DNA from 3 places in the Paenibacillus sp. FSL H8-0548 genome. Region 2 is predicted to be linked to each of the others. Evidence: riboswitches for the same ligand, from Rfam matches in the RefSeq annotation. Region 2 holds a riboswitch; each other region holds the start of a gene.
What was found. A riboswitch is a leader RNA that binds a small molecule or an ion and turns the genes downstream of it on or off. The one in region 2 is predicted to bind cyclic di-AMP.

Region 1: linked by a shared signal. The riboswitch ahead of MHI37_RS04290 (universal stress protein) and the one ahead of MHI37_RS00140 (3D domain-containing protein) in region 2 are both predicted to bind cyclic di-AMP.
Region 3: linked by a shared signal. The riboswitch ahead of MHI37_RS00670 (C40 family peptidase) and the one ahead of MHI37_RS00140 (3D domain-containing protein) in region 2 are both predicted to bind cyclic di-AMP.

What each region holds. Positions count from the first base shown of each region.
Region 1 covers NZ_CP152049.1:1,008,481-1,018,713, forward strand. Annotated here, with positions in the region: gene MHI37_RS04280 (TrkH family potassium uptake protein) at 1-912, opposite strand, end outside; gene MHI37_RS04285 (TrkA family potassium uptake protein) at 896-1,561, opposite strand; gene MHI37_RS04290 (universal stress protein) at 1,719-2,255, opposite strand; cyclic di-AMP (ydaO/yuaA leader) riboswitch at 2,379-2,533, opposite strand; gene MHI37_RS04295 (hypothetical protein) at 2,936-3,343, shown strand; gene MHI37_RS04300 (DEAD/DEAH box helicase) at 3,875-6,232, shown strand; gene MHI37_RS04305 (hypothetical protein) at 6,321-10,233, shown strand, end outside.
Region 2 covers NZ_CP152049.1:24,776-35,008, reverse strand. Annotated here, with positions in the region: gene purR (pur operon repressor) at 1-620, opposite strand, end outside; gene ispE (4-(cytidine 5'-diphospho)-2-C-methyl-D-erythritol kinase) at 703-1,557, opposite strand; gene MHI37_RS00165 (small, acid-soluble spore protein, alpha/beta type) at 1,695-1,880, opposite strand; gene MHI37_RS00160 (Veg family protein) at 2,032-2,307, opposite strand; gene yabG (sporulation peptidase YabG) at 2,844-3,728, opposite strand; gene rsmA (16S rRNA (adenine(1518)-N(6)/adenine(1519)-N(6))-dimethyltransferase RsmA) at 3,799-4,728, opposite strand; gene rnmV (ribonuclease M5) at 4,733-5,281, opposite strand; gene MHI37_RS00140 (3D domain-containing protein) at 5,406-6,554, opposite strand; cyclic di-AMP (ydaO/yuaA leader) riboswitch at 6,803-6,983, opposite strand; gene MHI37_RS00135 (TatD family hydrolase) at 7,168-7,941, opposite strand; gene MHI37_RS00130 (HD domain-containing protein) at 7,959-9,260, opposite strand; gene MHI37_RS00125 (AbrB/MazE/SpoVT family DNA-binding domain-containing protein) at 9,532-9,786, shown strand; gene rsmI (16S rRNA (cytidine(1402)-2'-O)-methyltransferase) at 9,916-10,233, opposite strand, start outside.
Region 3 covers NZ_CP152049.1:133,807-144,039, reverse strand. Annotated here, with positions in the region: gene MHI37_RS00705 (hypothetical protein) at 1-521, opposite strand, end outside; gene MHI37_RS00700 (hypothetical protein) at 555-1,097, opposite strand; gene MHI37_RS00695 (sigma-70 family RNA polymerase sigma factor) at 1,094-1,633, opposite strand; gene MHI37_RS00690 (YwhD family protein) at 1,849-2,373, opposite strand; gene MHI37_RS00685 (M1 family metallopeptidase) at 2,479-4,494, shown strand; gene MHI37_RS00680 (hypothetical protein) at 4,519-5,331, shown strand; gene MHI37_RS00675 (hypothetical protein) at 5,465-6,052, shown strand; cyclic di-AMP (ydaO/yuaA leader) riboswitch at 6,473-6,626, shown strand; gene MHI37_RS00670 (C40 family peptidase) at 6,630-7,106, shown strand; gene MHI37_RS00665 (deoxyribodipyrimidine photo-lyase) at 7,250-8,593, shown strand; gene MHI37_RS00660 (MFS transporter) at 8,915-10,183, opposite strand.

The sequences.
Region 1 (10,233 bases), 980 kb from region 2:
ATTGCCGATGTCGATGGTGTTGAATCCTGCGCTTCTGGGTGTCACACCTTGGAAAAATGCAACAAGCACCCGTTCCCCCGCACCCAATTGACCGAAGGTGGCCGGATTCCAACTCTCCAGAAAGAAAAGAACAAGAAAACCGGCTGCGGATAAAATCGCTGAGGCAAGGAGAACCACTTTGGTGTGCAGGGACAGCTTTCTCCAGGAACGTTTGCGAAATAGATCCACGACAACAAGATAGCCGAGTCCGCCGATGACAAAAAGCAGGATAATTGTTAGATTGACAACAGGATCTCCGGCAAAGGAGGACAGACTGTCAGACCACAAGGCGAATCCGGCGTTGTTGAAAGCGGAGACGGAATGAAAAAGCGCGTAATAAGCTGCCTGTCCCCATCCTATCTCTTCTTGCCATCGGAGCGTCAGGATCACCGTCGCTAGCGCTTCAAATGCAAAAGCAATGAGCACCATGTAAAGTGACAGTTTGACCAATCCTTGCGCCGATGTCGAGTGAGTCGTTTGCTGGATGATGAGTCTTTGCTTTAATCCGATTTTTTTGCCCAAAATAATGGCCACCATGACGCCAAAGGTCATAAATCCAAGTCCGCCCACTTGAATCATAATCATAATGAGGACCTGCCCAAAGGTGGAAAAGACGCTGCCGGTATCGACCACGACGAGCCCATTTACACATATGGCAGAGGTAGCAGTAAACAACGCATCAATCAAACCGATTGATTCACCTGATACAGATGCTTGCGGCAGAGTAAGCAGCAAGGCGCCAATCCAGATTAGGAAGAAAAACACAATCAGGATCAGTAGGGGCGGATTCATCTTATTTTTCAGCCAGTCAACGAGCAGCACCAAGCGCCCGGATGTGGAGTGACGTTTCATACGGCTACCGTTTTCGTTCATGGTCCTCCTCCAAGTGTCGGATGTCCTTATTGCTGCCGATGATAAGCAGAATATCTCCGGTAAAGATTTTGTCTTCCGCTTTGGGAGATACATTCATATAATCGCCGGTTTTAATCGCCATGATGGTGCATCCATATTTGGCGCGAATATTTAACTGCTGCAACGAATACCCATTCATCGCCGGCGGCGCTTTAATCTCGACTAGATTGTACTCCGGGGATAATTCAATGTAGTCAATCAGATTTTCGGAGCTAAGTTGATGACCGAGTCTCGCCGCCATATCCCGTTCGGGGTAGACGATATGATCCGCGCCAATTTTGCTCAGGACATTACCGTGCATTTCATTTTTGGCTTTGGCCGTTACGTTCAGAACATTCATTTCTTTTAACAACAATGTCGTTAAAATGCTTGCCTGCAGGTCATCGCCTATAGCTACTATCCCATGTGAAAAGTTGCGAATACCCAGCTCTTTTAAAACGGATTCATCTGTGCAGTCTGCTTGCAGAGCATGGGTGGCAATAGCGGAAATATCCTGAACAAGTTGCTCGTTTTTGTCTACTGCCAGCACTTCATGACCGTTTTGAATCAAGGTTTTCGTTAAACTTGAACCGAACCGACCGAGTCCGATGACAATAAACTGTTTTTTCACTGCATTCACTTCCGTTTCTTTAATTACTTAAGGATTCTGTTAAGAGCCATTTAGAAAAGCAGAGTGGTCGAATCAACAATCACTCCTCTACTGACTCTCAGATATTTAAATTCCCCATTTATATTTAATTTTAACAGGCTGGTACTGAAGTCGGTATTTATAGCTTTGAAAAAACACCTTTTGTCACAGGCAGGCCGCGCGCTTCCGAATCTCCAATGTGATAATGCTGCTCTTTTTTGTATACGGAAACCGGTACTCCGGGTTTATGCATATCCATCGCTTGTTCTTTCATTCGCTGGACGGCTACAATGTGCAGGTCCGTTTCGCCTATGCGATGAAGCAGTTCATTGACGAAAGAACCATGCGTAATTTCCTGCCAACGCGTTTGCCCAGATTGTCCGATAATCAATTGAGTAATTTCAAGATGTGTTGCCGTTTCCGCTATCATTTCAGAGGATTTCCTATTTTCATTCGGTTTGACGATAAATGTTGCTCCCCATTCCTCGCATTTCAGTTTCCATGCCGCCATCATCCTTTCTTGCTCCGGATCAAGCTCATCCTCTTGTACAGGAATGACGCTTAATACGAACAGAGGAGACTGAAGGAGCTTAGCCAATTGACCGGCGCGGCGAATGAGCCGTTCTCCGTGCGGTCCGTAGTACACGCAAACCATCAGTTTTTCCTTGTTTTTCATAGTTTCAGCCCCTCTGATAAGGAAATTATTCTCTGAACAGCAAAAAAAACCTGGTCGCAGAGAAATTCTGCTACCAAGCTTTGGACTGTACAATACAGTGCGAAATAAACCAAAGTTGTAAGAGTATTCTCTCCCAAGCGCTGACGAGGTTAGCTGTCGGATTCGGGTTTGAGAGTACCCGTTCTTTCTAAGTAAGAAAGAATTCACCCCAGAAGCAGTATTATAAGCTTCGATGGTTCCCCCGCTCCTCCGTGAAGAGGATTAAGCGTTTATCATATGAAATTGTTGTCATTTATATTACGCCTGCATGTTTAAAAAGTAAACCGTTTCTTAAAAGTCCAACGAAACAGGTAGATATCGCTTTTGCGCAGCAGTGAAAATTTACTATTGTATGTTCATACGATGGGCTTCAATATTCGGTTTCACAAAATATAGAAATACAAGCGAGGAGGAATTGTTTGAAGTAACCCCCGCTTTCGGGACGGTCGGATTATCGATGACATACGCCCGATGTGAGAGTCGGATGTCTGTCATCTGTGGTGAATCCCAAAGCGAGGAATCCATCGCTTCCTCGCTTTGGGTAGAGCGACTCTTACCGCCCGAATCCGTCAGCTAACCTCGTAAGCCTGGTGTCCTGGACAGAGCTTGGATATTGCGTCTATGCCTGACGATGAGAGAGGATGATGGCACTTGTGATCACAAGTTTGACCACATGGGCCAATGCCTCTGTGGTTTTAAGGATGGTAAACAGACTGTATTGTGTCAACTCCAGCAGTGGATCGCCGATTTACCTTTGTACATCAAGGGTTTGTTCGGCAATTCAAGCTGCCAAAAATCGAAAACTATCTGATTGTGTTGCTGGAAAGCCAGGCTTTCTGCGTATTACTCCTTATGCAAGAGTGAGCACCGACACCGAAGAACAGTTAAACAGCTATAAGCCGCAAGTTGCTTACTATGCGGATATGGTTAGTCAGCGCAGTGATTGTATATTGGTGGACACTTTGAAATATGTTCGCTTGCTGAAAGAAAGGAGGATTGCTGTATTTTTTGAAAAGAAGAATATCAACACACTCACCATGGATGGCTAGTTGTTATTGAGCATCCATTTATAACCAGAGTATTCGGAGTACGTCCGTCTTCTTGCGTAAGCTCTTCGTCATTAAGACTTCTAGGAAATGGTGCAAATAGGTCTCCTTAAACAGGGGGAAGTGGGATGTATGTGTCCTTCTGGCTGTATGAGCTGCAAGTGGAAGCTAAAATATAAAATCTACTGAAAAAGTTCTGCTCACAAATCAAGAATCAACAAAAAAAATTTTCTGTAATAATTTTGTGAATTAAAGGGTTTTCGATACATGCGTCGAAATTTAACTATAAATGTCGATAAATGGATTCAAGAGACTTTAGAACTGAAATTATTGTTTTGTTAACTGTTCCATTATATATAGCAATATTAAAAAACAATAAGAATATAGTTGTATTTATATAAGGTAATCTGACTAAAACACATCACCGTTAATAATATGAGAGACTAAAGACCTAGAATTGTGTTCGCTCGAAATTACTACAACAGGAATTACATATTATTGAAAATTGCAATCTTTCTATGGGGGTCCTTCTTGATGCTGAAGCTATTACAACAGGTTATAAATGGAACTCGTGCTTGGAGCATGGATAAGCATCGTATCTCTATTGAACAAATCAATAAAGATTGTTCGAGGTTGCTTAATAGATTCCCTGATGTTGACCTTTCTCTGATAACAGACAATCTTCGCCAAAAAATTAAGAATGATACGCCAATACATAACGTTCGAATGGAAGCCTATTCGCTTGTAAAAGCCGCCTGCAGACGTGTTTTTGATTTAGATGTTCATAATGAACAAATTTTAGGTGCATTGGCAATTTACGAAGGTAATATAGCGGAAATGAAGACGGGCGAAGGTAAGACGATAACTGCTATTTTCCCTGCATTTCTCCAAGCACTAACTGGAAAAAAGGTGCATATCGCCACGGTGAATGAATATTTAGCGTTTAGAGATAGTGAGGGAATGAGCAAAGTATTTCATATGTTGGGCTTGTCAGTCGGTTGTCTTCGAAATGGAATGAACAATGAGGAACGGCAATCTCAGTATGCATGTGATGTAACGTATGGAACTCATTATGAATTCGGTTTCGATTATTTACGTGATCATTTAGTTAATCGGAAAGAGGATCGCGTTCAGTGCGGTCTGCATTTCTTATTGCTTGATGAGGCTGATAGCATACTGATAGACGAAGCGCGAACCCCGCTTCTCATTTCTTCTGCTCCTGGGAAAGGGAGCGACTACCTCGTGTTGATCGATCAGAAAATTTCCCTGCTCGCTGATGGAGACTTTGAATTTGATGCCATGGAGAGACACGTATCTCTTACCCATCAAGGAATAGACCGCTGTGAGCAGCTCTTTGGAATCCGGAATCTCATGAACCTTGAGCATAGTGATACGTATCATAAAATTCAGCAGGCGTTAAGGGCACGCTTTCTTATGAAAAGAGATATCGATTATGTCATTCGAATCAATGAGCAAGGAGAACAGGAAGTAGTTATCGTTGATCAAAGCACAGGAAGGCTCATGTTCGGACGAAGATATACGGAAGGGCTTCACCAAGCGATAGAAGCGAAGGAACGTGTGGTTGTCAATGGTCAATCAGCTACTCTTGCTTCTATAACCCTTCAGCATTTTGTACAGTTGTATGAAAAAGTTGGTGGAATGAGCGGTACTGCTGTTGAAGTAGAGTCGGAATTGCAAGAGGTTTACGGAATTGATGTGGCGGTAATTCCAACGCATCGTCCCATTGCCCGTAGTGATCAGGCGGATCTGTTGTTTTTTAATGAGGAGACGAAATATCGCTGGATCATGGATGACATTAAGCAAAGGCACGCCAAGGGCCAGCCAGTGCTCGTCGGAACGCCTGATATTCGTGCTTCAGAGCGGCTTAGCCAAATGCTTGCAAGTGAGAATATTTCACATCATGTGCTGAATGCCAAAAACGCTGAAAAAGAGGCTGCAATTATTCGAGAGGCAGGTATGGAGAACGCAGTAACTATCGCGACAAACATGGCTGGCAGGGGAGTCGATATATGGCTAGGACCTGGAGTTGAGGAAAACGGCGGTCTCCATGTGATTGGAACTTGCAGACATAATTCAGCGAGAATTGATAATCAACTTAAGGGACGCAGCGGCAGGCAGGGATCGGTTGGCAGTTCAAGGTTTTATATCTCGTTAGAGGATGACTTGCTGGTTAACTATTACTCTGATGATTTATTGGATGAGCTGGAAGAAAGCTTGCTGCCTATTGATCGGCCGATTACGCAGCAGAAATATATTGCGGCCATAAGAAATGCGCAGCGGGCTGCCGAATTAGAAGGCTTTGCTCTTCGCGCAAGTTTGATCGAATGGGACAAGCCCGTTCAGCAGCAGCGCATGATCTATTATCATATGCGAAATGATGTCGTTGATCGGGATTCATATAAGGAATTGCTAGTCTCCATGATTGATAAGATTACTGTTAATGCTGTGAACCGGAATTATCCTTCAGGATTTAGTGAGGAGCCTCCGAATTGGTTTCGACTGTTTGCTGAACTCAGTGCGATCTTTCCATCTCCGAAAGGTTTTATGCTGAAGCAGCTTGATCAGCTTACTCGGCGACAAACGATTGAGCAAATTAGCGAGCAGCTGTATCAAAGGCTGGATGAATGGTACGAGGCATCCTCAATAGAAATGGATGAGTTCGTGAAGCATGCTTCGCTCCGTGCGTTCGACCGCAACTGGATTCAATATTTGGAAGCATTAAACGTATCGAAGGAAAGCTCGTTTTATTCGGTTAGCGGGAGTCAAAAAGTGGATTATGAGCGAGAAACGGCTCAAATGTTTGAAGGGTTATTAGATACGATTCATAAGGAAGTGCTTACATCCATATGGGCTCGAGTGGATACTTCCTGACAACTGTTTTTGTCCACCTCGTTTTTTGAAGAGCCTAGAGGTTCTTGAGAAATATATGCATTCGATCATTTATTCTAGGAGGAATAGTATGACTGGTTATGAAGACGAACAAGAAAAAATGAAAGAATCAAAAATTAAGAAGAGACGTCCCAAGCAGGAGAAAAAATCCAATGTGGTTGGTACTGTAACAGGCGCAGTTATGATTGCAGGCGCAGTTCTGCCGATGATGCCGGCAATGACCGCTTATGCAGCTAGTACAGGGACGATGTCTGTGGACAAATCTTTTGTTGCTGTAGGCGAATCAGTAAATATTACGGTGACAGACACAAATAATGGAGACACCGTATTAAATACGGATTCAGGCTCAGTGCAAACAACGACAGTAGCCGTATCTTCGCCTGACGATGCTCTACGCAGCCCTCTGATGATTACTTTAACGGAAACCGGCGCGAACACAGGAATTTTTCAAGGCTCGTTGAAGCTGGTCGATACGAATACAACAAGCCCTGCTGCTAATGAGATTAAAGTTCAAAACAACAATGCCGTATCAATCCTAGATCCCAATTGGGACAATCCAGACGCTTTGTCGCCGATCGTAATCAACGTTACACGCAGAGACTATGCTACCGGTGCCGTAAAGCTATACGATAATGTTTCAAATAGCCTTATCAACTCGTTAGTTCATGACGGACAAGTCGTACGTGTGGAATTAACAGATGCTGACCTGAATACAAGCACAACGACCGTTCAAACCCGCGCGGTTAATTTGACGACAACTGCTGGAGTGAACGGCAACGACCTTATCCTAACTGAAACTGGGAACAACACAGGGGTGTTTGAGGGAACCTTCACGGTGGGCGACGATATTGCGCCTGCGCATAATGAGCGTTTTTATATTGAGTACGCTGATGAACATATGGAAAATACCTTGAACGGTACGGTTACCAAAACGTTATTATATCGTAATTTCTCCGCTGCAGCTCTTACAGTAACTCCTGGAACGGCAGCAACTAATGAACCGATAACGGTTGAATTAACTGACCTTGACCTGAATTTGGATGAAGCTAATGCAGAAAATGTAAGTGTTAAAATTAGCTCTCAAGCAGACTCTACTGGATTATCATTGACCTTGACGGAAACGGGTGCTAATACTGGTGTTTTCAGAGGGTCATTTGAAATGGAAGCAGGGGCAACCAATGCGGGCGCTCATAAAATTAGCGTGGCGAATAATGGTACGGTCACGATTAACTATACGGATTTACGCGATGCGGCTGGTTTGTCGAGTTCGATTACAGATACCGTTGTGCGCAAGGATCATACAACTGCAAATGTCGCATTGGATAAATCCTTTGTAGTCGTTGGCGAGACCGTTACGGTCACAGTGACGGATCTTGAATTTGCTAATGGAGCCAGCAATGAAAGCTTAAGTGTGAATGTTGCATCTTCAATAACTGATTCTGCAGGTATCGATGTATTCGTTACGGAAACGAATGATACGGGTGTTTTCACTGGCACATTCGTCGTTCAGGCATTCACAGATGCTAGTGCGACACCTAAGGAGCTAGGTGTGGGCACGAACCTAGAAATGATCACTGCTACTTACTTGGATAATCACAAGGCGGATAATACAAGCGGTACAGTAACCTACACAGCTCAGCGTAAGGATAGAATGACGGGGATTTTGAATTATTCACGTCTTTCGAGTCCTGACGGTGAGTTGATTCAAGTAGAATTGCAGGATACTGATCTAGATACGCTTTCTAATGTAGCGGAATCTGTAAATGTGGCAGTAAGGTCTACAGATGACGAGACGGGCTTTGTTCTGTCTTTGAAAGAAACGGGTGTAAATACGGCAATGTTTGTTGGAACGTTTAAGCCTGTGAGAACTGAAACTAACTCAACGAACAGTCCACAGGAGCTTCAAGTGCTTTCTTACGGAACGAATATGATCGTAACTTATACGGATTTCGCTCGTGCCAATAATACGCCGGGCAATATTGTTACTACGTTTGCTAATGTACAGATTCCGAAGATTACCTCTATAGCTGCGGCAGAAGCTGGAGATTTCGAGGTCGGTGCAGGTGAAGAAGACACGGTAACGATTGTATTTGATATCGCTACAAATATGCCGACGATTGCTGCTGCGGATATTGCTTCAGCACTAATATTGGATGAAGGCAGTTGGGGGACGGTTGCGTCTGCAGCATGGAGCAACAGTCAGACGCTAGTGGTAACTTTGGGTTCAGGTGCTACCTTGAAAAATGACGCAGTCATCACGATTGATGGGTCCGCAGCAATCAAGAACGCTGCTGGAACAAGCGCGAGTAGCGTAGCCAGCGAAGCGATCAATGGCACGTTTGGCAGTCAGGTGCCAGCGATTTCAAGTATAACAGCGGAAGAAGGCGGCGATCTTGAAGTCGGCGCAGGCGCAGGGGATACGGTAACGATTGTGTTCGACGTAGAAACGAACCAGCCGACGCTTGACGCGGCGAATCTTGCAACGACGCTAGAATTGAGCGCAGGCAGCTGGGGTACGGTAGAGAATGGTCTATCGGTGGCATGGAGCAACAGCCGGACGCTTGTGGTTACGCTAGGGTCTAACGCAACGGTGAAGAAGGGTGCGACGATCACTCTCGACTCGTCAGCTAACGTTAAGGATATCGGGGAAGAAAGCTTGGCGAGCACAGCGAGTTCCACGATCAGCAGCGGAACATTTTATAGTGCGGTACCTCGCATTTCAAGTGTGACGGCAGCAGAAGGCGGAGCTAGTGACATTGGAGCAGGCGCGGGCGATACGCTCACCATCGTGTTCGACATCGCGACTGATCAACCAGCAATTGCTCCGGGGACTCTTGCAACGGCACTGGGATTGAGTGCTGGCAGCTGGGGTACAGGAGCAAGTGCAGCGTGGAGCGACAGCAGTACGCTTGTGGTAACGCTAGGAACCGGCGCAACGGTGAAGAAGGGTGAAACACTTACGCTTGATGCGACTGCTAGTATTAGGGATATTGGGCAAGAGAGCCTGGCGAGCACAGCTAGCGCTGTAATCGGTGGAACGTTTGGTAGTCAGGTGCCAGCGATTACGAGTGTAACGGCTGCAGAGGGCGGCGCATCTGAAGTTGGTGCAGGAGCAGGCGATACGGTTACGATCGTGTTCGATGTACCTACGAATCAACCAGTGATTGCGGCAGCGGATATAGCAACTGCGTTAGGATTAAGTGCAGGCAGCTGGGGTACTGGACCAAATGGTCTGTCGGCAGCGTGGAGCAGCAGCCAGACGCTCGTAGTAACGCTGGGCACTGACGCGACAGTGAAGAAAGGTGCGACGATCACTCTTAGTGCGTCGGCCGGCATTACGGACATTGGGGAAGAAAGTGCAGCGAGTACAGACAGTGCTGCAATCAATGGAACGTTTGGTAGCTCGGTACCAATCATTGTAAGTGTAATAGCTGCAGAGGACGGCGTGGAAGAAGTAGGTGCAGGAGCAGGCGATACGGTTACCATCGCGTTCGATGTACCGACAAATCAACCAGCGATTGCAGCAGTGAATATTGCGACCGCATTAGGATTGAGTGCAGGCAGCTGGGGTACGGAAGCGAACGGTCTTTCGGTAGCATGGAGCAGCAACCAGACGCTTGTGGTTACGCTAGGATCTGACGCAACAGTGAAGAAAGGTGCGACGATCACTCTTAATGCTACGGCTGGAATTAAGGATATTGGGGCAGAAAGTGCTGCGAGCACAGCCAGTGCTCTAATCGATGGAACGTTCTTCAGCAAAGTACCAAACATTGTGAGTGTAACAGCTGCAGAGGACGGAGCGGAAGAAGTAGGCGCGGGGGCCGGAGATACAGTGACCATCGTGTTCGACGAACAAACGAATCGTCCAGCGATTGCGGCAGCGAGTATTGCAACGGCACTAGTATTAAATGAAGGCAGCTGGGGTACGGAAGCAAACGGTCTGTCGGCAACGTGGAGCAACAGCCAGACGCTCGTAGTTACAC
Region 2 (10,233 bases):
ATGAAGTCATCAATAATAAGAACACGCGATTGCTCTTTAATCGCCCTGCGAGCCAGTGACATCGTTTGAATACGCTTCGTCGAGCCTGAAACGTAGTTAATGCTGACTGCTGATCCCTCGGTCACCTTATTATCGCGACGAACAATGACAACAGGTATATTCAAGCAGGCTGCCGTTGCATGAGCAAGCGGTATCCCTTTTGTTTCTACCGTCATAATGACGTCGATCTTCCGATCTGCAAAGGCTGTCGCAAACATTCTTCCGACATCCGCAAGCAGCTCGGGCTGGCCCAACATATCCGTTATATACAAATAACCGCCGGGAAGAACCCTTTCAGGCTGCTCTAACTGGCGGCATATGCTCGTCATAATCGTGAGTGCTGTCGCTGCTTGCATCTTTGGCGTATATCTCACTCCGCCTGCAGCTCCCGCAAGAGTATGAAGCTCACCAATTCCTTCTTCCTCAAATACTTCTTTAATTATCGCCAAGTCCTCACTAATTGAAGACTTTGCCGATTGATATCGATCAGCAAATGCTGTCAGTGAAATTAACGTATGGGGACGACTTAACAGGTATTGGGTCATTTCTACCAATCGCGAGCTCCGTTTCAACTTCTTCAAGCACATCTCCCCCCACCAAATCCGAATAATATAATGTCAATATAACATTTTTATACGGATTTAATCAAGAAGAACGTCAGACCTATGTTAGCATTCTTACCACATAGACCTCTTTGCAGAAACCACGAAGGCCATTGTAAATACGAGGAAGCTTGGCCTCCTTCGATACAAGACCGAATACCGTCGGTCCGCTCCCAGACATTAAGACACCATCAGCGCCAAGACGAATCATACTTTCCTTTAACTGCAGCACCTCTGGATAGGTATCAAGCGTAACCTTCTCAAGCACATTGCCAAGTCCTTCGCATATATCCGTGAATGATCCACGCTCAAGCGCACTAACCATATTTGGAATAGATGGATGCTCTTTAAGCTCATTAGCCCGAAATTTACCGTACACGTCTGCTGTCGACACATTAATTGGCGGCTTCGCGAGTACAACCCAGCACTGCGGTGGACCCGCAATATGCTCCAGCTTCTCTCCACGTCCGCGAGCAATTGCTGTGCCGCCTGTAACGCAGAAAGGAACATCTGAGCCAAGCTCCGCTCCAAGGGTGCATAGCTCGTCCTCTGGTATTCCCAGCTTCCATAGACGATTGAGCCCGCGCAGCGCTGCAGCAGCATCACTGCTGCCTCCAGCAAGTCCTGCTGCGACCGGAATCTTCTTGTCCAAATGTATATATACGCCCTGCTTCACATTATAACGCTCTTTAATAAGCCTAGCCGCTTGGAAAGCTAGGTTCTTCTCATCTAACGGTATGTAGCCAACTTGGCTTGAAATAATGATCGTATCTCTTGGCAGCTCTTCCATCTCAAGCCGGTCAGCAAGGTCAACCATGGTCATGATCATTTCTACCTCATGATAGCCATCATCGCGCTTGCGGAGCACATCGAGCAGCAAATTAATTTTGGCAGGAGCTTTTTCATAAATTTTCATTTTATAAGTTCACCCGTTCGTTCATAAGCTTAAGCATTCATTATATCAAACCAACGCAATAAAAGCTAAGAGATGACAACCGATCATTTCGGATTGCGATCTGCTTAGCTTTTTCATGCCTAAATATCAGGTTATAGTTACGGTTGATTCGTTCTTGCAGCAGCTTGTTCTGCTAGCTCTATGGCACGTTTAACCATATTTCCGGCATCCTTCGCTCGTATGCCGCCCCAGCCCTCTTGCTGAACCGTGTCGTAAAATCCTAAGTCCTTGGCCAGCTCATATTTTAACTGCTCTGACATTATGCCGCGTCTTCTGCGCCCCATCCTCATGACCTCCGAATCTGAACGAAATTTGATTAAGCATAAACGTCTGTAACGATTGCACACGTAGTATGCTTCATTCCGAATTGGACCATACATGAAAAAAAGAGCGCAGATGATCTGCGCTCACATGCCTGACTAGGCTATATATCATCTAATGTTGCAAATGCGCAATACGGACTTGACCTTCATCATTGCATACGGTCACTTCAACTGACTCCGTCAGTATATCCGCATAACTGTAAGAGACACGCTTGAACGCATGTTGCTCTTCATCCAGTTTAACAATGAAAACAGAAGGGTAGGTTTCTTCCAATGTACCGGTTCGTTCGATGGTCTTACGTCGTCCACCGTTCGCTCGAAGTCGGATTTTGGAGCCAACATGAGCTTCCAAGCTGCGTTTAATATCCAATAGCGCATTTTTTGCCATTGTCCACTACCACCTCTTTCCTTGTCCATTATAACCAAAAAGAGGCGGGTTGTCAAACAAAGAGAAATATTATATCAGTAGGAATATTTACTTGTCAACGGTGATTTCACCCATTTTTTAAATTCTACGGATAATTCAGCGAAAATTATACATATTAAGAAGTTGCTGAACAAAATCACCTTTACGGATGATTGGAAATCGCAGTCGCGTCAGCTCACACTTCTAACGGAAACCAAAGACGCTAAATCGCCTTTATTTTTCGTTTCAAGATTCTAACAGAAGCACAGGCCTCTATTTGTACCCTACACGCACGATCTCGCTTCATTTCTGCGGAATAGCGTCTCCCTGTTCCGTTAAAATGTGATGCTAACCCAAAATGCAACTTTAGCGTCGCTGGCTTCCGTTAGCTTTCGTTAGCTGCTCACTGCTGCTGCCAAAGCATCATTATCAACAGGTTCGGAGAATGCATAGTTTCCTATACAACAAGGTGAAACGGCTGTCGCCGTCCTTGTCTAAGGACAGGATGTATCTCATGGCTATCGTTTCAATACTGATGTGGAAGCTGTTATTTTAGGCTTAGGCAAACCTACTCTGAAGCGTCCCATTGTCTCAATCCCGCCTACACCATCAATTCCACTTATCGTGCCATGAATAACATCAGATAAGTTTATCGTGTCCTTAATGGACGTATAGCTTGCTTTAATGGCTATATAAACAGGATCGAGAGCATGAATCAAAATACGGCCCGGCGAGCTTGCGAAATTAGACCCCACCTGCAGCAGTGCTTCAAAATGTGATTGGCATGCGCCCGCGATAACAATTAGTCCATCGCGATTTTTTTCATAATCACGAGCAACACGAACCGCATTAACAAAATGCTGGGAGTTTTTATAGCTGCTCAAACTAAAGAGATCCATTTGTGCACGATTTTTCAATACACCATCATGACCAGTAATTACGACAATATCAGGTTGAATTTGCGGCAGTAGTCGGTACAGCACATCAGCCATTTGGGACTCATGCACGTGAAGGCCATGAGAAGGAACATGCATCGTATTATACAACTGCATGCTCTTCTTTAAATAGTTTCCGTCACCGTCTAGATGAAGCACCTTTCCAGGCACCTCAAAAAATGGCTGGCTCTGCTGCATCGCATGCCGAATGTTATCCTCGTTCTCTAACGCCTGGCGTTCTCGCTCCGAATGCATACGTTTCAGCGAATCATTTACTTTAATTCGAACTTGCTGCACCGCTCTCGTTGATTCTGGATCACGTACAACCGACAGATCAGGAATCGGAGCATCCGCAAGCAATCGGTAGTCCGTGCCTTTCAGAATAGCAGTTTGTGATCGAACATCCTCAACCTTAAATAGCACGTCACCGCCATACGAATTGCGGACGACCAGGTCCCCTTGCTTCATGGGTAAATCACCTCTTCGTCTATCCTATGGGCGTTCGACGAGAAAGGTGTGTATTTTATGCTGAAACAACCTAAGCGCCCCAGCCGGCTTCCAGCATGCTGCGGCTAATTCGCGCAAATTCCTCAAGCGAGAGCGTCTCCCCGCGTCTAATGGGATCAATGTCGTTCTTTAGAAGCATCTCCGTCAGCGCCTCACGCCGCTCCTTGCCAACAAAAGCAGTCAAATTGTTCGCCAGTGTTTTCCGGCGCTGTGCAAAGCTGGCTTGGACGACACGGAAAAAATGATTCTCATCGGGCACATCGACAGCCGGCTTATCGCGCAGGGATAGCTTAATAACAGCCGAATCGACATTAGGCTGCGGTATAAACACCGTATGCGGCACCATACAAACGAGCTTAGGCACACAATAGTATTGCACAGCAACGCTTAAGCTTCCATATTCCTTGCCTCCTGGCTTTGCCGCCATCCGCTCAGCTACTTCCTTCTGAATCATGACAACAATATGCTCAAGCGGCAGACGCTCTTCAAGCAGCTTCATCAGAATCGGGGTGGTAACATAATAAGGAAGGTTGGCAACGACACTGACACCTGATACATCGGAAAATTGCTCCTTGAACAACGCCTTCAGATCAAGCTTCAGCACATCGCCATGAATAACCGTCGTATGCTCTTCATCAGCCAGTACCTCTTTTAAAATAGGAATTAGCCGATTATCGATTTCCACAGCCGTTACCTTGCCCGCAGATGCTGCTAGCCGCTGTGTGAGCGCGCCGATGCCAGGTCCAATCTCTAGGGCACCCTTTGTTTCGTCCAGCTCGGCAGCCGCAACGATATTATTTAAAATATTTTGATCGATTAGAAAGTTTTGACCTAAGCTTTTTTTGAAGGAGAAGCCGTATTTCGCAATGATCTCTTTGGTCCGTTTTGGCGTAGCCACCTCAATCGAGACTCGTTTCACCTTTTCCTTGCCCTGCTGCTCCAATTGCTCTTGCTCGCTCATCAGGCTATCCCTCCAGTTCCTTTTCCATTTGCCGATATGCCTCTGTAAATTCAGCCTTACTAATACGGAAGCTTGTACAACGCTTATAGAACTGCTTGCCGTTCGCATAGCCTATACCAAGAAGCTTGCCCATAACGAGGCGCCGATTAGACGCATCAGGATGTACAATTAAGCCTGCATCCATCAGATCCTCCCAGCTAATTTCTCCTGCCTCGTCCACTGACTCTGTGCGTAGCTCCGATAGTGCCGCTCGAATGGCCTCTGGACTCGCATTCTCAATGCCGATATCCCCTTTGTACATAGCCTTCTCCTGCGGCAAAAAGGCATGCTTGCACCCCGGCGCATGACGAGCCACTATTTTGCGGATACGTTCCCCTGCGTGATCTGGATCTGTAAAAATAATGATACCGCGACGCTCGTTCGCAAGTGCAATACGTTTAAGCACATCATTGCCTATAGCAGAACCGTTTGTCTCGATGGTATCTGCATCAACCGCTCGCTTTATTGCAACGGTATCATCTTTTCCTTCAACGACAATGATCTCTCTGATCATCAAGACCATTCCCTTCAGCCTTATTTTAAATATGCCCGCAAACATGCAAAAAGAAGAGGCGTGGCCTCTCCTTATGATGGCATATTTAATTGATAAATACGATAAGATGATGGTAACCCATTCATCAGCTCGCTGTAGGTTTATTAGGCCCTAACACGTAGACCGTATAGCCCTTCTTCCGGCCAAACTTATTTGCTGTTGCGTTGCTATCAAAGTATACATCGATTTTGTTGCCCTTAATCGCACTTCCCGTATCCTCTGCGCGACGGAAACCGATTCCTTCAATATAGACCCACCAGCCTATCGGAATAACCTTAGGATCGACCGCTATCGTCCGTCCCTCTTTTACTTTTGTGCCTGATGCTGTTACTCCATATTCCGGATGATCTTCATCCTTGCCTGTCGAAGCAACACCTGCCGAATAAGCAGTCAAAGTGACATTCTTAAGTGTAGTCTTTGCGTTAAACGTTACACCACTCTTTGTCAGTGTGGCAACGCTTGGACTTTTATTCGAGAGCACAGTTACTTTAGGCTCAGCCTTCTTCGTTCCGATCGCAATAACCTGATCCACCGCAGCCGCCTCAACGACCTTGTTGACCATTGTCTTCGAAATGAGAATTCCGTCCTCATACTGCTTCTCGATATGTTCTACAACAAGCCCTTCCTTACCTGTTTGCACGAGTTTTTCCTTACCCGCTTCCAGCGTAGGATCCTGCTTCTTCACGATAGAGAATGGCATGGTACGCTCGGTTTCAGAAACCTTCGTATCTACACGTACAACAGTTACCGTTAATTCCGTATCAACTGCCGTTTCAAGCGGAGGCACTACTTTATCTTGTTCACGAACTGGAATATTTAATTCCTCGATCGCTGCCTGCACTGTTCTCTCTGTCGTGTACACAGTAGAGGTCTTGCCATCAGCTTTCACAATTACCGGTATCGCATGAGTGACCTCAATACGATCTCCGTCCTTTATTGCCGCATTAAGCGGTATGGACACCTCATCATGTGGTCCAATTGCGATAGCTTGTTCATCCAGTAGGCGTTGCAGGACCCATTGCTTCGTTTCTACAATGGTTTCTTGTCCGTTCACTACTACGGAGACGCTTTTGACAGCCGTTCCGTACAACAACACCAAAAACATGAAAGTCATAGCGATTGAGATAATAGCACTCAAAAGAATCAAACGCAAGTTTTCACGCTTCCATCGCAATGCGAAAGACATGCTGGATGATCGTTTCCCATGGGTGTCCTTAACCTGGATTATTCCCACTTCATCGGTCCTCCTTCATAGCCCCGCCGCCAAGTGTTACGCATGATACAACTGACGCGACTATAGTATATTGGCGTGCAAGCACGCAATCCAGTACTGCTATCGATCCTCCCACCCCCATCTTTTAACCCTATGTCGACAAATTCCTGATTATTCGAAAATAAAAAGAAGCCGTCGACAGAGGATCTGTTTCGTGGCTTCCCGGTAGTTGCTCACACTGGGATACAGAAAAATGGATGCACGAGGTTGATCACTCTCTATAACGCTTACGAGGTTAGCTGTCGGGTTCGGGCAAGAGAGTCACCCTGTTCGTTACACAATGCTCATGGCAAAGGCTTCAAAATTCACCCCTGAAGAATTCATAATACGGTACAAAAAACCGTACTTGGTTCCCCCGCTCTCCGAATGGAGATTAAGCGCAAACTGGAAATCCAATACAAAATTTTAAAGCTCTGAGATGAATCATACCCTCATACGAGGGCAATTGTAAAGATACGATAAAAGACGATTTAAGCGAAAAAGGAGGATAAAGTCGGAATAATTAAGCGATAATCGCTATAAAAATCAGTTTTTACGCAATAAAGGTCTGTAATTCTCTTTATCCCTCACGTTTTCATACAATTCGAAAACATCTCTTCCCGTTTTCGGTCGTAATTGCACCTATTTCTTCTACCGTTTTGCCTAATAATTCTGCTGCCGTCTCTGCAACAAGGGACACATAAGCAGACTCATTTCGCTTCCCTCTGAACGGATGAGGGGACAAATACGGAGCGTCTGTTTCGATTAAAATTCGGTCGAGCGGAACCTGTTTTAATACCTCCTTGGGAACCCTTGCATTTTTGAATGTGACGGGTCCACCGAACGAAATATAGAAGTTCATATCCAAACATTGCTTAGCCGTTTCCGGACTGCCTGAGAAGCAATGCATGACCCCTCCAACCTCTGCTGCATTTTCTTCTCGGAGAATTCGAATAATATCCTCATGAGCATCACGATTATGAATGACAATAGGCTTGCCTACCTTGCGAGCAAGACGAATTTGTTCCCGAAAAACGCGCTGCTGAACATCCTTTGGTGACGTATCCCAGTGGTAGTCAAGTCCAATTTCCCCAATTGCTACCACTTTTTCATGTACGCAAAGCCGTTCAATCCAATCTAAGTCCTCTGGCTGCATATCAATGCTGTCTACCGGATGCCAACCAACTGCCGCATAGATAAAATCATACTTTTCTGCAAGCGCCATGGTTGTAGGGATCGTCTCACGGTTAAAACCAATATTAACGAGCATATGAATGCCCGCATCCTTAGCACGCTGTATGACCTCATCCCGATCTTCATCGAACTGATATGAATCTAAGTGTGTATGTGTATCAAAAAGTAATGTCATATTGGTGTAAGGCTCCTTTAGTTAAGTTTAAAAAGCTTTTTCATCGCTTCTGACAGCAGGTCAATATTTTTTTTGAGCGGCTCCTCCGGATAATACAAATGATACTCTCCTTGGTGAAGTCCCGTAATCGAGCGAACGATGTCGGATTTAGCAGATATTTCACTTACCTTATCCTCTGCGTCTAACAACAAAATCGGCGCTTTTTCTTTCTTTTCTCCCTCTTTTTTATCCGGTCGGTATACGTCATACGGAAGGTCGAACGGAAAATCAATCTCCATATGATAATCCGGATACATTCCTATAGAAGAAAGACAATCGCTGATCTCATTCAACTGCGCTTCATCAGGGTTATTTATCGTTATGTACTTATATAATCGGCGGTTGAGAAAACGATCGCATAGATCACTTAACAACAGATCCTTCTCCTCTGCCCATTGCATAAAAACCGTCTGAACAAGAGCTTCATCCAGTTTCAAATAATCTTCTACTGTCAGTGTATTATGAAGCAAAGCTACAAATGCTGTTGGCATCTTCCAGTTAAAAGCATAGCCACCCACACAAAGCTCCTGCGCTCTACGAAATATTTGGCGTAATATAATTTCAGAGCTTCTGGTAACGGGATGGAAATAAATTTGCCAATACATTTGATAGCGCGACATTAAATAATGCTCAACGGCATGCATACCGCTCTCTTTGACGACAATTTGCCCCTTATAGGGACGCAATACCCGTAAAATCCGTTCCAGATCAAACGTTCCATAATTCACACCGGTGAAATAAGCATCTCGCAGCAAATAATCCATTCGATCAGCATCCATTTGACTGGATATGAGACTAACCACAATCGGCTTTGGATACGTCTTTTGAATAACTGCTGCTACCTGCGCAGGGAACTGCTCTGAAACAGCTCTCAGCACCCGATTAATTTCCGTATTCTCAAGAATGATTTTACAAGTCCATTCCTCATGATCCGTGTCGAAAACCTCTTCTAAGGAGTGGGAGAATGGACCGTGGCCGACATCATGCAGAAGTGCTGCGCAAAGTGAGACCAGTCTCTCTTCCACAGGCCAATCGGGATAGTCATTTCGTTCAAATTGGGATATTATTTTACGCGTAATTTCATATACGCCAAGCGAGTGTGAAAATCGGCTGTGCTCTGCACCGTGAAAAGTCAAATAGGACGTTCCTAACTGACGTATTCTACGTAAACGCTGAAACTCTTTTGTGTTAATCAAATCCCAAATCGTCTGGTCTTGTACATAGATATAATTATGGACAGGATCTTTGAAAACCTTCTCCTCGGTCAGCTGTTCCTTCATCGTCTCTCTACTCCTTTGTTCATATTTTCGACACAAACAATGAAACTTATGTCGAATAGTGTCGTAATTTAGTTTCCAAAATGTCGAAGCTGTTGTATTCTATTACAGAGTAATATGACCCTTGTATCTAGTCAAACACTTAACCTACCAGCTCTTTTAGAGTGATTTATTAGTTGACTATTATGGTAAACGTTGGTATTATTATATTCATAAAAGTAAAAACTATGTCGAACGATGACGAAACACATTTTGAGAGGGGCAATAATAGATTATGATGAAATCTACTGGGATTGTTCGTAAAGTTGATGAACTAGGACGGGTTGTTATTCCAATTGAATTGCGCCGTACACTTGGTATAGGCGAAAAGGATGCACTTGAAATCTACGTTGATGGCGAGCGCATTATGTTGAAAAAATACGAGCCTGCATGTATCTTCTGTGGCAATGCAGAGAACGTATCCTATTTCAAAGGTAAAATTGTTTGTCATGTTTGTTTATCAGAAATGCCAACACCTGTGACAAAATAAAAAAAATCAGTTATAATATATTTATGAACTCATTAATTCTAACCTTTTTAATACTCCTTGAAACCTTCCTGCGCTTAAACCCGGCCAGGAAGGTCTTTTTTTTGTCTTTTTTATCTATACATACCCTTATTATCTATTTACCTCATTATATACATCCCGCTTCGGCAGCCCGCGATCTACGGCAACCAGCTTAATAGCTTCCTTCCGGTCATATTGCTCCTCATAATGAGCGACATGAGCATCAAGACTAAGCTCTGACCACCACTCAGCTGCTATTGGCTGTTCACTTGCCCCAATCCCCTCAGACCCTTCCACTACGATACAGAACTCTCCGAGTGGTGGATGCTCTGCAAACCATTCTATACATTCTGAAACACGCCCGCGAACGGCCTCCTCGTGACGTTTCGTCAGCTCTCTCACACAAGCGATTGAACGGTCGCCCAAGCT
Region 3 (10,233 bases), 110 kb from region 2:
GGCAATGCAAGTAAAAAGACGAGCAGCTCTCCTCTGTGAACAATCATGCTCAAAAAGACAATAATCGCGAACCAGCCAATGAACGAAATGAGAAAGGTGACACCGCGCTGCATTAACCCCAGATTCATATGTCCGAGACCAGGTACAAACGAAAATAGAATCGTCCGTGATTTCTCACGCTGATGCTCCAGGCCTATGGGTACAAAGCTCGGATCAGGTTGACCGGCATGTTGATGATTCGGATGTCTATGGCTTGGATATGGCGATAAAGCCTTGCCATTAATAAGACCAACGATCATATCAATCATGTTGATAAGCGCTGCTATTCCGGCCACAAACAAAAAGAAGAAAATAAACCCATCCTCAATATAACCGCCCGCCATTGCTAGCAGTAAAAGCATGGCTATTGGGCCAAAAAAGGCTCCTCCATACAAAATAGCACGGATAGGCCTTCCTAAATAGGCATGCCCTACGCCAGGAATAAAAGAAAGCAAAAACGCCGCTATTGGACTTTTGTTCATCGATTATTTTTCATTCCTTTCTATATCAATTGATTATTTAAAACGAGATGCTCTCAGCCCATCCAGCCATGATCCAGTCTGGTCAACGATTCTATCTGACCACGATTCCGATTGCCTGTTGCTTGCCTCAGACGGGTCCGGCCGCATCGTTTGCTGTTTATTCTCGTTCAGCTCACGCTGCACAAGCTTCTCAGAGAAGGAGCTGAAGGTTCCGCTAGCAAGCAGCAGCAATGTAATAGAAGCTGCTACCGTATAGTGGGTTACCGGATGCTGGAGCCACGTGCGAACGCGAGAAGGAGACTTCTGAATCCGCTTATCTGACTCTACTTGATTAGATTGTCTTCGATGAAGCCCCTGCTCGCTTACCAGCTCTGCTACCACACGCTGCTCCATCAGGTCAAAATCAGGCTGCAGCGGCTGCAGCACGGCCTCGGAATCATTCATGAAGCCAATAAACAGCTCCAAACACGTTTCACAAACGCTCAGCTCCTGCTCGACTACTGCTCGTTCAGCTTCCGGAAGTCGATTATTCACATATTCCTGCATTTGGTCTGGCGTTATGTGCATATTTTTCACTCGAAATCCTCCTTCCGCCAATGGCGCTTCATCCAGTTTCTAGCACGGTACAATCTGGACTCCACGCTTTTGCGCTCCAGTCCGGTTTCGGCTGCGATCTGTTCGTACGATTTATCTTCCATATAATACGCGGTGATGACCTCGCGATAGTTATCCGGCATTTCATCTACCCTCTCGCGCACCCGCTGCCTATCCGACTGCTCGATAGCCAACAGCTCTGCTGATGAAATTCCTCCAGTGTCCTCTTGCAGCCTCTCCGCTATCACTTCGCTGTCGAGCAGCTCCTCAGGCCTTCTAGCTTTACTTCGCCTGAAATCAATTGCCCGATTAACAGCAATACGGGTAATCCACGTCTTCAACCCATCCAGACGGCATTCCGGAAGGGAGCGATAAATTTGCAGCAGCACTTCCTGCGTAATATCCTCCGCATCATGCGGCGAATGAAGCACTGCGAAGACTGTTCTATATATATACGGACCATACGCCTTTACGAAAGGACCATAATGCTCGGGCCCGCCCTTCTGTACCGCTCTGATCCAATCCTCGTCTTGAATGTCGCTCCCCTCCTTCCCAACACAATAGACGCCATCCCATCCCTCTTACCCTGCACTAAAAATAAAAAAAGTTTTCATAGAGGCTGACAGCTCAAAAAAAAAGCGGAAAACCTCATCATTCGTAATATTAATACGAACGATGAGGTTCTCATCTTTTATTAGTGATGACGCTCAAATCATCATGCACTTACCTATCGCTAAACCGTTAAAGCATGCTTTAGCTCTTCCGGCGAACGATCCCACCACTCCGGGTTGTGCTCAACAAGCAGCTTGTTAAGTGCCGTACGTTCAACATCACCCAGCTCATCTAGCACATAGCGGCGTTTAAGCGATTGATCCAGCTTATTAACATGATCAGGAAGTATCTTCCATCCACGTTTTGCCTCCGAATCAATCAGCATTTCACACGCTGTTACCCCAGCATAATAAGAGCCTTCCTCATTACGGTCGACCGCTACCCAGACGATCCAGCACTGGCGGCCGTTTGGCGTGTCCTCTTTATTTGGCGTGAACTTAATTCCGCGCTCCACCTTGCTCTTGGCATGCATCGCGCCAACGTCGATATAAGCAACTCCCTCATCAATAATGACACAGGCTACAGCGCTCAAATCGATCGAACCTGATCCAAAGCCTTTATGTTTTTTGCTGCTCACAACGTTGAGCGTCAGTGATTTCTTTTCTTTTTTCTCAGGCTGAGCTGGTTGTCCTTGTTCTTCCGTCATACAAATTCACACCTTCCCCATACATTAATTCCATTTTAGCTAATAATCTTTGAAAAGCAAACATATACATGCTGTAGATGCTTGTCAACGGGAGGGAAACGTTCAATGACTCCACGCAATTCCAAAAAAATTTTACTCGTATTACTCGCAGTCGTCATGCTCGGCTTATCTGTGCAGTACGGCTTCGGGACTGCTTGGCAATCCCAATATACTTATGCCTTCGCCCCTGCCGCGAGTGCCAAGCAAACCCCTGCGCCTGCCCAAAACTCGGCCAAGCCGCCCAGCGTGCAGGAGCCAAATACGGTTCTGACGCCTACACCTCAAGAGCTTAGCAAACGTGTCGTTGAGTATCATATCAGTGTTCATTTACTTGACGATGCAAAAATATTAAATGGCGATCAGACCGTAACCTGGACGAACCCTGGCAAAAAAGCTGTGGCCGAGCTTTATTTCCACCTGTATCCCAACGCCTTTCAGTCAGACAAAACAACGTTTATGAAAGAGTCCGGCGGCAAGCTCCGCCAAGACAAAGCAACTACGAACAGCCAAGGCTATATGAAGCTGCTGACGTTAGAAACACTAGAAGGAGAGAGCCTCCTGCCGCGCCTCCAATTCGTGCAGCCTGATGATGGGAATACCGACGATTTCAGCTTAGCCAAAATCCGCTTGCCAGAGCCTGTTGCTCCAGGCAAATCGGTTACCCTTCATATGGCTTACGAGGTAAAGCTGCCGGAAGTGTTCGCTCGCATGGGGTATTCAGGCAATTTTGTCATGGCGGGACAATGGTTTCCCAAAATCGCTGTATACGAAACTGCAGGCACGCGAGGCCGGACAGCTGAAGGCTGGAATGTCCATCAGTATCATGGAAACTCCGAGTTTTACAGCGACTTTGGCATATACAGCGTGCGAATAAAAGTACCCGAAGCCTACACAGTCGCAGCTACCGGATTCCAGACGAAGGCCATTGAAATGAAAGATCAAATGAAGATTTATCAATTTTATGCCGATGATGTGCACGACTTCGCTTGGTCTGCTTCACCTGACTTTGTTTATGAGGAGACCGCTTACTCCGATACGGGCATACCCGGCGTTCGTATTAAGCTGTATCTAGACCCTGCGCATGCCGCCCTTAAGGATCGTTACATGCATGCAGCTAAATCAGCGTTGTCGAGCTATGCCAAATGGTATGGCGAGTATCCTTACAGCACGCTGTCTATCGTCGTACCCCCGAAAGGAGCGAACGGAGCCGGCGGCATGGAATATCCCACACTGATTACTGCATTCGCTGCCGAGAAAGAAAATCCCGGCTACAATCTGGAGCGTACCGTCGTCCATGAAATCGGCCATCAATACTGGTATGGCATGGTTGCCAGCAATGAATTCGAGGAGGCATGGCTCGATGAAGGCTTTACGTCCTATGCTGAGGATAAAGTAATGGAGACTACTTACGGTCTCGAGTCTAATCTACGCATAGAAGCCAGCTATATGACCGATCCCGCTCCGCTCAAGCAGCCATCTTGGGCATATGGCAGCCATACACAATATGCCGAGAACGTTTATATGCGAGCCAAGCTGGTGCTTATCGGTATTGAGAATCAGGTCGGATCACGAACAATGCAGAAGATATTACGTACCTATTTCCAAAAATATAAGTTCAAGCATCCCTCCAGCGCAGATTTCCAGCGTGTTGTCGAGCAGGTAACCAAGACCAAATGGCATGATTATTTCAGCCAATATGTATACGACGACCAAATGGCCGACTTCTCCATCGAATCTATACATGTTCGTCCCGTTACGCAGGAAGGGGATCAGCTTTACGAATCGGTTGTTCTCGTCAAGAAGAACGGCGGCAGCAATGGCGAAATCAAAATCGTGCTGCAATTTACCGATGGTACAAAAATGACGAAGCTTTGGAGCGGCGAAGAGTCCCATATTCAATATAAGGAGCTGCATACTGCCCCGCTTCAATGGGCTGTCGTCGATCCGAATTACAGCAACGTACTCGACAATAAGCTCATTAACAACTATATGCAGGCTAAGCTGCCTGAAGAAAAGCGTACTAGATGGAGCCTTGGCGTAGTCAAGCTGGTTGAAGGGCTGCTCGGATCGCTTAGCTGGTAAGTAATTGCGTTCAAGGAGCGATAAATGATGAAGATACATTTGAAGCAAGGCTGGCGACTCACAGTTAAACATTTTTACCTTGTAATTATATTGTTTCTATATCAGCTGCTTTGGGGCTTCTTCCTCTATCGATTCATCGATTCGATCGTTTCGCCGCTGCTGCGTCGTTATCCAAGCGCTTACCCTTCTGACGTTGCAGCACAGCTTTTCGTTACCGAAGCCCAGTTTCAACTGCTGAAGACCGATCTCATCTCTCCCTACGTTTGGACGCTCGGCAGCCTGCTGCTCATTCGAATGGTGCTCACTCCTCTATTTAACGCAGGTCTATTCTACTCGCTAAAACAGACGAGATCTGACGGAGGAACGCGCTTTCTGGAAGGGATTCGCAAAGCATGGAAGCCCGTTGTTCTTCTTTACTGGGTAGAATCTATTCTCTCGCTGGCCCCAGCCTGGTGGCTGCTGCCGCGCGCGCTCGAGTCTCTGCTTCAGAGCAGCTCCGTGCCGGAGCTTATGCAAACGGTACTGCCCGGAGCAGCACTATGGCTCATATGGGGGACGGTGCTGCACCTGCTGTTTCTATCGATGCAGCTTGGCGCAGCCTCTGGCGAGGGCGTCTTCCGCTCCTTATGGCTCGCTCTGCGTAACTTTCTCTCCTATGCAGCACTGTCGCTTATTATGTGGGGATTGGGCGCAGCTGCTGGCATTGTCGTCACCAGCGTATCCATGCTTTGGACCGGATTGTTCGCACTCATTCTGCATCAAGGCTATCATCTCGTTCGTACATTAATGAAAGTATGGACGATAGCAGCGCAGTATGAATACCTGCAATCGAAATGAATAACTTCATGCACGGCCCCTCCTCCACAATGATGTGGTCGCGAGGGGCTTTTTTATTTCTTATTTACCGCAACTAATTGTTGGAATTTATGTATAAATAGTTGACAGAAAATGATAATTGGGGGATATAGAAATGATGCGTAAAAAACTCATTATAATATCGATGGCGTTGCTCCTATCAGGCGGCTCATTAGTTGCCGCGGACAAACTATTTCAGAAGGTAACCATCCTTTATAATAATAATAAGCTGCAGGCAGACGATGGATTGCTGGTGGATGATAAGATCTATATCAATATTCGCTCTCTTAGTGAGCCTCTGCAGGCTTTTATCCAGTGGAAAAGCAGTGAGAAGAGGCTTATTATTCAGAAGCCTAATGTTCATATGTTTCTGATGAACGAGAAGCGTACAATGTTTGGTCAAGTCGATAAGGGCACGACTCAGAAGTTTCTAGTGCAGGCACAAATCGATAACTTAAATCTTGAGATAGATAGCTTCAAGGTGATGATTGTCGATCCGAACGATAAAGAAACTGTCATTGACAGCCGCAATCAAAAGGATAATGACTTTAAAGAATTCGTTGAGAAGGATACGTTTTGGTTCAGCTCAAAGGTCATCACCTATGATTTTAAATATGCAGGCAAATACAGGCTGCAGTTCTGGATGGAGCAAAAAAACGGGGATCCGCAGATCATCTCAGAAAAAGTCATTACTGCGAAATAATGAAGAAACTTATACTTCCTATATTTTAAAATAGCTACTCTGCGTTGAACAAGGAAGCCGTTCTTATGAACAGCTTCCTTGTTCTATTTGCACTTCGCTTGCGGCTAGCGAAATAGGTATTTATACATATGAGATATTTTTAATCTTTTGCAAAAAAGGTTACAACACCGCCGTTTATAGGCCGCTAGACTTGGTCCAGCGATATGCTCCCAAAGGGACAAATCGGTATATTTTACACGATATCCACATAATAAATGAAATTGAGTTCATTCATTTGGTTAGAAAGTACTACTAACAACGGTTTTATTACAGTAAACACGGATTAATGAATGAATAAGCCAAAAGTTTACATGAGAATTATTAGAATTTGCCAGTAAAAGCAGGAGATGATTGAAAATAATCGAATAATTCTCAACAGCAGTAAAAAAACAGCCTAATTCCCTATGGGGAAACGGGGGAACCACTTTGGGTGAATTGATTCCGATGTCTGATCCATTTTGCAGCGTCTGAGGAATCATAGGGAGCCTTCAACCGAACCCCACAGCTAACCTCGTCGGCCTTGGAAGGAGCTTCACAATTGAAAAAGGTTACCGCATTACTAATGGGTCTCGTACTCCTTCTTGCTTTTCAAGCGGGAAGCGCGTTCGCAGATTCAAAACTGAACGGATTTATCGATGGTGTGATTGGTACCCCGTACAAGAGCGGTGGAACATCGTCGAAAGGCTTTGATTGCTCTGGATTTACAAGCTATGTGTTCACTAAAATGGGCATCGAGCTTCCACGTACTTCCGTTGCGCAATCCAAAGCAGGCACGAAGGTCGATAAGACTGATCTAATTCCGGGAGATCTTGTGTTTTTTGACACCGTTGGTGGCAACAATAGCAGTGTATCCCACGTTGGCATTTACATTGGAGACGGTAAGTTTGCTCATTCATCCTCGAGCAGAGGTGTTGTAACAGACAAACTGAACTCTTCCTATTATGAAACTCGTTTTGTGACTGCTCGTCGTGTCATGAATGATGAGTCTTTCGAAGCATTTGCTAACGAAAAATAGAGTAACCTGGCCCTTCGCAGTAAGGACTTTATAGGTAGGCTCATTCAGCAAAGCCGCAGTTTTTTGTCCTGAAACGACAAATGACATGCGGCTTTGCTGTTTCATCCCAAGCTTTTCGCGATATCTGAAAGGAGCACTGCTTGATGTACTTATTCATTCATCGCAAAGATTTGCGTACTGCAGATTTGCGGGCATTTGACTATTTAAAGAAAAAGGATACGCCCGGCATTCATTTGCTCATCATAGATCCCATTTTAATCGGCGGAGGCAGGCTAACCAGCCATAGCGGCAGAAATTTCATGGCACAGGCCGCATCTTTGCTGCACAGCTATTTTAACGAGGACAGGGAGCTTCATGTGCTCTATGGGGACCCTGCCTTAATAACAGAGGCGCTTCTGCAAGCCCACCCCATTGACGAGGTTGTGGTCCATGCAGACTACACGCCTTATGCCCGTAAGCGGGACGAGCAGTTGCAGCAGGTTACTCGTAGTCTAGGGCGTCGCTGGATGCCCCTTGCAGATGCAGCACTTGCTGATCTCGAGGCTTTCCCAGCATTCGCGCGTCGACAAGAGACCTACAAGGTGTTTACCCCCTTCTACCGGATGTGGAGCAGCTTTATGCTGCAATGCTATAGTCCGATGGGCGAAACAACGATACAGCAGCTTTCAACTGTAAAAGAATTGAACAGCACTATTGCACAGCAGTTTGAGCTGCCTAATTCCATATCCTCTGCACTGGGCGGTACGAACGTTGAGGGATTGCCCAAATCGCTGCTGAGGCTCGATCGCTTCATGCGTGAACGTCTTGCTTCCTATGCAGATAGCCGTGATTCCTTTGCAGAGGAGCTTACGAGCGGGCTCGCTCGCTTCTTGAATACAGGCGCGATCTCGTCGCGTCACGCTTATGAGCAAACACAGGGCTTGCCCGGAGCTGAAGCATGGCATCGCCAGCTTGCATGGAGAGATTTCTATTTGTATCAAGCCATGTATAATGATGATTATTTCAGGTACGAGCAGCAAACAGATCTGTCTGCCTTGTCAGATAAGCATTTTGAAGCATGGACTTCCGCTGCAACAGGTATTCCGATTATCGATGCCGCAATGACCCAGTTAAGCCGTACAGGAGAACTGCCAAATCGCTTGCGAATGGTTGTAGCGATGTTCTTAACCAAAAACCTGCTCTGCCCCTTTACGCTCGGGGAGCAGCATTTCCGTCATCATCTCAGCGATTATGACAATACACTTAACCGCGGAGGCTGGCTATGGTGCTCTTCGCTCGGCTACGATGCTGCGCCTTATTTCCGAATTATGAATCCAGCACTTCAGTCGCAAACGCATGATCCCAGCGGCAGCTACATCCGGCGCTGGCTGCCTCATTTGGCTCATCTGTCTGATAAAGAGATACATCAGCCACAAAGCGGCGCTATCGTAGATTTAAAAGCATCTCGCTCTAGAGCCATTGAGGTATACAAAACGATACTCAAGTAATTAACTTCAATGAATGTAACGCAGTCATTTGGTTAGAAGCCTTGATTTTAGATCTATAATAATAATAAAACCTCCACAGCAGCTTTGAAACAGCAGTTGTGGAGGTTTTTCACATAAATATGAAAAAATAAGAACCTATATAAGTTGAATTTAACAAAATGAAGTTATAGCGAAGCGAGAAGATTGTTATGGAGAAACGAAGTGTTCGCCTTTGCGGCCTTATTCTTACCTTTAAATGTTTTAGGAAATCAAAGAATCTGGCTGCAACAGCGATCGTAAGAATGAACTTCTCGCGCAGCGACCAAAACGCAAATGTTTAGTTCAACTTATATAGGCTTTGTTTTCTTCTGCCCCTATGGCCATTCTTCGCAGCACTTGTCTTCTTCCTAGAACCAGCATAGCAGCTAAAAGTAAAAGCATCAGCACAACGAGTGCGCTTATATACCATAATGTAGACTCAACATTATATTGATCCATAAACCAGCCGGTTAAGCGTGGAAAAATAGCTCCTCCAAGCCCGCCGAAAGCGACCAGCAGGCTCGTTGTCCGCTCAGTCATGCCCGGAATAAGCTCATTAGCGTAGACTAGTGCAATTCCGAATATACCAGCGAAGAACAATCCGCTTAACGCAACCAGTACGAGCATCCAGCTTAGTTGCCCTAAGACAGCCATTAAAATAAAAATAATGGAAGCTCCTGCCGTTGCGATCAACAAATATCGCGAATATCCCATACGTTCAGCCAATACGCCAGCGAATATGCGGCCCAGCACCATCGTACCCCAGAACAAGCTAAGTACAGCAGCAGCACTAGACTCCCCTACTCCCGAGCGGGAAATAAGAATCGATGGCAGGTAATTTGAGAAGCTCATTTCCATGCCTACATAAAGCATAAAAAACAATGCCGATAGGAGTAAAAAAGGCAATGCTTTGCGCGGATAACCGAAAAAAGCAGAGGTTTGTGCCCCCTCAGCACTTGGTAATCTCTGAGCTGCCGCACTTTTCCCTTGCTCCGAAGTAGAGCGTGAGCTAACGCTGAGCTGATCATCCAGCTCCCCGAAGGACATCGTCAGCCACATTACAAATATAATGGCTGCCATAGCCGCAAGTATAGGGAATGAAACCTGCCATATGTTATTTTTGATCAAATACGCAGCCGCAATCGGGATTAATAAGGCGCCAACCCCAAAGAAGGTTTCCAGCTTACTCATTGCCGAGGCCTTCCCGTTCTTCGCCATATCGATAATCATGGCGCCAACCACTGCTTCCGTCATCCCAAATCCGAGTCCAGCAAGCGGGGCAATCGCAAGCATCCAGCTCCATGGAAGCAGCAAGCTATAAGCCGCTTCGCTAAGCGCCAGTATGCCAATAGCAAGCAGCACAGCTCCCCTCTTGCCCATTCTCGCCGTAATGGACGGCGCCAGCAGCACACCGACTAAAAAACCAAGAAATTGATTCATAATCCATTGGCCGCCATCTTTATAGGTTAGGCCGTAATGAGCAATTAGCTGCTCTAGGATAGACCCGCCTACCACATGGGCAACCCCAATAACTAAATAAGACAAGCAGCCAAGCCAAATTAACTTTTTCATATCTAAGCTTCTCCTTATTTTTCGCACATTCACCTTGCGCCAATCTGATA